DNA from 3 places in the Brevibacillus sp. FW301-21C12A genome. Region 1 is predicted to be linked to each of the others. Evidence: riboswitches for the same ligand, from Rfam matches in the RefSeq annotation. Region 1 holds a riboswitch; each other region holds the start of a gene.

Evidence for each region. Region 1 has a riboswitch for cobalamin ahead of cobO (cob(I)yrinic acid a,c-diamide adenosyltransferase). Riboswitches for the same ligand answer to the same signal wherever they lie in the genome.
Region 2: another riboswitch for cobalamin. It lies ahead of nrdI (class Ib ribonucleoside-diphosphate reductase assembly flavoprotein NrdI); the one in region 1 lies ahead of cobO (cob(I)yrinic acid a,c-diamide adenosyltransferase).
Region 3: another riboswitch for cobalamin. It lies ahead of AC3WQH_RS13780 (hypothetical protein); the one in region 1 lies ahead of cobO (cob(I)yrinic acid a,c-diamide adenosyltransferase).

Annotation. Positions count from the first base shown of each region.
Region 1 is NZ_JBYTBG010000010.1:133,490-135,687, reverse strand. Features, by position in the region: gene AC3WQH_RS09340 (MarR family winged helix-turn-helix transcriptional regulator) at 1-87, opposite strand, end outside; cobalamin riboswitch at 283-502, shown strand; gene cobO (cob(I)yrinic acid a,c-diamide adenosyltransferase) at 786-1,325, shown strand; gene cobD (threonine-phosphate decarboxylase CobD) at 1,325-2,198, shown strand, end outside.
Region 2 is NZ_JBYTBG010000051.1:14,802-16,999, reverse strand. Features, by position in the region: gene nrdE (class 1b ribonucleoside-diphosphate reductase subunit alpha) at 1-825, opposite strand, end outside; gene nrdI (class Ib ribonucleoside-diphosphate reductase assembly flavoprotein NrdI) at 812-1,171, opposite strand; cobalamin riboswitch at 1,325-1,522, opposite strand; gene AC3WQH_RS22310 (alpha/beta hydrolase) at 1,697-2,198, shown strand, end outside.
Region 3 is NZ_JBYTBG010000019.1:48,063-50,260, forward strand. Features, by position in the region: gene mmgD (citrate synthase) at 1-549, opposite strand, end outside; gene AC3WQH_RS13780 (hypothetical protein) at 539-784, opposite strand; cobalamin riboswitch at 938-1,137, opposite strand; gene AC3WQH_RS13785 (YhgE/Pip family protein) at 1,264-2,198, opposite strand, start outside.

The DNA of each region.
Region 1 (2,198 bases):
CGGCGATAATTTGGCCTTTTCCATTTGCCAGATTTTTTGATACGCCTTCCCGAGAAGAAACCCATAGCAATCCTCAATCCGATCCATATGTACCTCCAAATATTTTATTGGAAATCGATGTAAGAATAAGATAACACGCACACAAAAGATTTGTGTACAAATAATTAGTTCACAAAACAAAGATCAATGCCCAGTATGTTCCTATCCGCAGCTTTTGCTTGAATCCCCGGTAGCATTTGCTATTATTAAAGCAAGTGCTTGTCATAGAAACGAACGACATTTGAATATGGTAGAAAAACAGGTCCTTGTTTTTCGCAAGCGATAGTTTGCGAATGCGAGGTTAAAAGGGAAGTTTGGTGAAAAGCCAACGCGGTCCCGCCACTGTAAAAGAGGAGCTCTTCTTCTTGGCAACGGCGCCATCCACTGCACGCCAGCGTGCGGGAAGGAGGAAGAAGAGCGAAGATCCTTGAGCCAGGAGACCTGCCTGTTTTGATGTCCACTGATTTCCTTCGGGTCAAAGGATGAGGTGAGGATTGTTGCAGTCGGCTATCCGCGCTTTGTTTTCCTTGGAGGTTTGGGGAAACAAGGCGTTTTTTTGTACGCGGAAAGCGAAACAGGAAGCAAATCGGCAAACTCTTCACTTTTTCAGTCAGGTAAATAACGAGGCTATGGAAAACATTTGAAATAGGCAACGGAGCCTAAACTGCATTTTTGGAGCGCTGTGCCTCCGAAAATTATTAGGGATGGGCAACGGGGCCTACAGTTTATTTTGGGGGTGGGCGTACTTGAGCAACAAGCGGGGCCTGTTTTTGGTCTACACCGGAGACGGCAAAGGAAAGACAACAGCCGCGGTGGGGCTGGCTGTGCGCGCGACTGGACGAGGCAAAAAGGTCATCATGATCCAGTTCATCAAGTCGCCGGAGCGCACGTACGGAGAGAAAATCATCTTCGACAAGCTGGGCATCGAAATCGTGCAAAAAGGCGTAGGCTTCACCTGGACGAAGACGCCGGAGGAGCATCGCGCGGCGCTGCAGGAAGCGTGGGCGTTCGCCCGGGAAAAGCTCGCTTCGGGCGAGTACGATGTCGTCATTCTCGACGAGCTGAACAATGCGCTGGCGATCGACCGTTTTCCGATTGCGGACGTGCTGCCGCTCGCGGACGTTTTGGAAGCGATTCAAAACAGGCCGAGCCATGTGCATCTGGTCGTGACGGGGCGGAGCGCCAAGCAGGAAATCATCGACATGGCCGATCTCGTGACAGAGATGAAGCAGATCAAGCATTACTACGATGAAGGAATACCAGCGGTGCTGGGGGTAGAGTTTTGATGAACGTACTGGAAGCGTACGGCCACGGCGGAGATTTGCTGACGGCAGCGGACCGCTTTGGGATGGAGCCGGGCCAATTCCTTGATTTCAGTGCCAATATTAACCCGCTGGGCATGCCGGACAGCGTGCGCGAGATGCTTTTGGCCTCGCTGTCTGCCGTGCTGCGTTACCCGGACCCTGGGCATCGCCAGTTTCGCCGGGCGTTGGCGCAGCGGTTGCAGTTGCCAAAGGAATGGCTTTTGCCTGCGAACGGAGCGGCAGAAGCGATGGCGCTCGCGATTCTCGGGCTGCAGCCGCAAACAGTCGGCGTGATTTATCCTTGCTTTTCGGAATATGCAGAGCTTTCCGAGCAGTTTGGCGCAACCGTCATCGGCTGCTACGGAAAAGAAGAGAACGGCTACAAGGCCGACAGCGCCGAGCTGTACCGTCTGTTCGAACAGGCTGATCTGGTGTTTGTCGGCTCGCCGAACAATCCGACTGGCATCTTGTATGAGCCACAGGAGCTGTTGCAGATGGCGGACTGGACGGCCCAGACCGATACGTGGCTGGTCGTGGACGAGGCGTTTCTCGATTTTGTGGAAGAAAGCCGCCAGTTTACGCTGGCAAGTCGGCTGGAGCGCTTTCCCCGCGTCATTTTGCTGCGGTCGATGACGAAAATGTACGCGATCCCCGGCTTGCGTCTCGGATACGCGATCGCCCAGCCTGACGCGATTGCGAAAATGCGCGCGAAGCAGGTGAGCTGGAGCGTGAATGCGCTTGCGCTTTTGGCGGGGGAGCTGTGCTTGCAAGAGCATGAGTACGAGCGGCGGACACGCAGCCTGGTCGCCAGGGAGCGCGCTGGCCTGGTCGCGTTTATTCGCGGGGAGCTGGGCT
Region 2 (2,198 bases), on a different contig from region 1:
CAGGCCGATCGACAGCGTCTTGATCCGCGACTTTTCATCGGCATTGATCTTTTTGCAATCGAGAAACTCGTTGATATCCCAGCCGAAGATGTTGTAGTAGGCTGCCCCGGAGCCTTTGCGCTGCCCCATCTGATCGGCGTAGGAAAACGCGTCCTCCAGCAGCTTGAGTACAGGCATGACGCCCTTGGCTGCGCCCTCGACGCCTTTGATCGGCTCTCCGCGCCCGCGCAGCTTGGACAGGTTGACGGCCACGCCGCCGCCGATTTTCGAAAGCTGCATGCAAGTGCCGAGAACGTAGTTGATCGAGTTCAAGGAGTCGTCCATTTCCAGCAGGAAGCAGGAGACCATTTCGCCGCGGCGGCTTTTCCCCGCATTGAGGAACGTCGGCGTCGCCGGCTGGAGTCGCTGGTCCATCATCGACACGGTCAGCCGCTTCGCCAGTTCGAAGTCTCCGCGCCCGAGCGAGAGCGCCACAATCGCCACCCGATCCGGGTACTGCTCCAGATACATCGATTTGTCGTCTGTTTTCAGGGCGTAGTCTTTGTAAAACTTGGAGATAGCCATGTACGAAGCGAATTGAAAACCAGCGTCATGCGCCAGGCGGAACACTTCATCGACCTGTTCAACCGTGTAGCTTTCATACACATTTTCATAAAAGTCATTTTCGATCAAATAGTCCATGCGCTCTTTCACGCTGTTGAAGGTCATCGTCTTCGCCTGTACTTCTTCCATGAAGACCGCGACTGCCTCTCTGTCCTTTTCCAGTTGGTAAAATCCGTCGCTTCCTCGCTGCATCAGTTGGTTGTTCAATTCAATGTGTCGCAATTGCTGCCACCCCACTCGTAAATTGTTCCACGTCACGGCCGGTACCGGACAGTTCGAATTTGGAAATGACCGGAACGCCATATTGGCTGGCGATCGTGTCTGCGCTTTTGGCAAAGCTGGCTCCCCAGTTGCGGTTGCCGCTGGCTGACACGCCGCGCAAATAGACATGATTCCGCTTCAGAAAACGGTCCACCTTCTCCGGCACCTGGCCAAAGCCTGTCGTGTACGTGACCAGAATGAACGGCTCGTCGATCACCATCTCCGGATCAATCTCCACGTGCGGCAGATCGAGCTTGCTGACGAATCGTCTCACGTTTCCTGTTTTCGAATCAAAAGCGATTAACATGTCCCTCATCCTTTACTGCTGTTCTATACTTTTTTAGCCAAAGTAAAAGCGCATCCGACGCCAAAATGTCGAATGCGCATGATGATCCCCATCGTATCCATCCGCCGAAAAACGAATGGAGCGCTCGAACACTTCCCTATCTCCCGTAGGTTACACAGTGCTGACGGTCAGGCAGGTCTCCTGGCTCGGGGTCATCGCTCCATTCGTGCCTTCCCGATCAGCTGAATCAGTGGCGCAAAAACCAAATGGAACTCTCTCATCACAGTGGCGGGACCGCGTCGGAATTTCACCGACTTCCCTATTAAGTCTACCAAATATAGCGTGGCAAACACCTGTCCGCATCAATATGTAGTTGGTAAAACTTACTTTACCTCAATATATCGTAGGAGTCAAGCTCGGCATGCTCTATTTTGGCGACTGATAATCTCTCTCATTTCTCTATTGCCAATCTCTGGTTTGCGTCCATATAATAGGTTTCATGCACAAAAAAGGTAACGCCACCGGCCGATTGGAGAGTGACCCCTGATGGAAAGCACGGTTTATGAAGCAGTAGCCATTCCGCGTTCGCAAACGAGAAAAATGACATACAACGACCGCACGTTCCACATCTTCGTCAGCATCCCCGACGTGGCTTTGCCGCCGTCCAGCTTCCCGGTCATTTACTTGCTGGATGCCAACTCGGTGTTTGGCACCATGACCGAAGCGATTCGCCTGCAATGCCGGGTTCCGGAAAGAACGGGCGTCGATCCGGCCATCGTCGTCGGCATCGGCTACCCGACAGAAGCGCCGTTCCACCCATCGCGCTACTACGACTTCACCCATGTCGTTCCCGCATCCGAGCTGCCCGCTCATCCGCGCGGCGGCGAATGGCCGGAAATGGGCGGGGCAGAAGGCTTCCTCAGCTTCATCGAAGACACGGTGAAGCCCGCGATCGAAAAGGACTTGCCCGTCGACCGCACGCGGCAAACGATTTTCGGACATTCGCTCGGCGGCTTGCTCGTGCTGCATGCCTTGCTGACCCGGCCAC
Region 3 (2,198 bases), on a different contig from region 1:
AACCAGGGATCGGTCGAAGATGGCCTCTTCGAAGGCAGACGGGATTTTGCCCGTAATCATGTAGAGAAAATTGGCGCTGTACGACAGCTCCGGCAACGGTGCCACCAGCTCGGCTTTTTGAATCACGCGGTAGCTGTTGGCGACGATGTTCGGCACTTTGCCGAGCAGCTTGTAGGCCCGCTCCTTGTTGGCTTGCGGCGAGCAGTTGTCGAGGTGACTGTCATAGCCGGCCAGCGCCGACAGCCCCGTCCGCAAGCCGTCCATCGGATGCGTTTTTTCCGGCAGCAGCTTGAGCATGTCGAACACTTCTCTCGGGATGTCGTACTCGCTCTTCAGCTTCTCTTCTACCGCCCGCTTTTGTTCCTCGTTCGGCAGCGCTTCCTCCAGCAAAAGATGGACGATATCCAGGTAACGGTACGCTTTGGACAGCTCGATCAAGTCGTACCCTTTGATGACGATTTCTCCTTGCTTCGTATCCAGAAAGGAAATGCTCGTTTCCGCAGCCACTACCCCTTCCAGACCTGGAAAAAACTTTTCTTCAACTCCCATGTTCCTCATCCTCCGCCCCAAATAGGTTGATCTTTAGACGTTGATAAGCCTTGTCGAGATTTTGCAAAAGCTTTTCTTGATCCGCTGGACTGTCTGATCGCCTGATGACCTCGTCTTTTAATTTCGAGTAATGCGCCTTGATAACGCTCGGGTTCTCTATCGTCAAGTTGTTCATAATGCACGCCTGAAAATCGTTGGTAAAATACTCAACCGTTCCAAACAAAAAATCGCTCATCCGTCACGTACCCTCCTGAAAATCCGCACAAAAAAACAACTTCCGCAGAAGTTGTTAAGAGGCGAATGAATACTCAAATAAGCATGCTGATTGTCCAAATCAAAAACACGCCTATCCATTTCGCACTTAACACCCCCTATCCTCGTAGGTATTGATGTTGTGCTCAAACAGGCAGGTCTCCTGGCTTATGTTCATCGCTTTTCGAACCTTCCCATTTTCGGCTGGCGAAAACAGTGGCATCTTCGAATCGCTCCCAATTACAGTTGCGGGACAGCGTCGGATTCTAACCGAACTTCCCTTTTAAGCAGATAAAAGATGGTGAATTTATCTGCACCTGTTTGTACACGTATTTAGTTTGTCTCGAATATACCACCGATTCAGAAAATTAACAATTGGATTCTTTCCTAAAAATTGGGTAACCCGATTGAACGCACACGAAAAAACCAGCCAATAACGATGATTGGCTGGTTACTGATGGCTTACCCGATAATTTTTGTCTTCTTGGCATTCTCCATCGATTTTTGAATCAGGCCGCTCAACGGACGCTTCAGGGCGAGCGCGATGAACAGGCTGATTCCGATGAAGCCGAACAGAAAGAGAATGTCCCGGGTCGCCGTCTCCCACAGCACCCCGCCTACGCCCTCCCGCAGCAAGCTGATCGCGTAGGTGAACGGCATGAACGGATTCAATGCCTGGAAAAAGGGAGCGGTCATGCTGATCGGGAACGTCCCGCCCGAGCTGGAAAACTGGAACACCATGAAAATGATCGCGATGCCTTTGCCCACGTTGCCGAATACGGACAGCAGCGTGTACGTGATCGTGACGAATACCATGCTGACGAGCATCGCGAAAAGCACAAACGGAACTTTATCCGCAACATAAGCTTCCAGAATGTAAATGTCTCCAAGCGTAATGCACAATGCCTGAAGCAGACCGATCGTCACAAACGTGCCCAAACGCCCCAAATAAAGCTGGTACGGCTTGTAGCGGCCATCCGGATTTTCCGCATCCGGCTTGAGCAGGGAAATCAGCAGCGTGGCCCCGACCCATAGCGACAGGACGCCGTAAAAAGGAGACATCGCCGAGCCGTAGTTCGGGATCGGGTATTTGCGGTTTTCCTTGATCTGCACCGGGCTGGCGAGAAATTCGCTCTCTTTTTGAATATCCCCGCGCAAAAGCTTGGCGAGATCGGCGAAGTTGTTGTTCGCCTCTACCTCTCTCAGCTTGTCTGCCGCCTGCGAAATCGCGCTCTCCAGCTTGGGCAAATCGTCGCGAACCAGCGCCGCCACTCTGTGGACGCCGTTCTCCACCTCCGGCAGCTTGTTGCGCACGAAATCAGCCAGCTTCACAAGTTCCGCTTCCGCCTGCGGCAAATCGTTGCGAATGAATGCCGCCGCCTGGTCGAGCTTTTGCC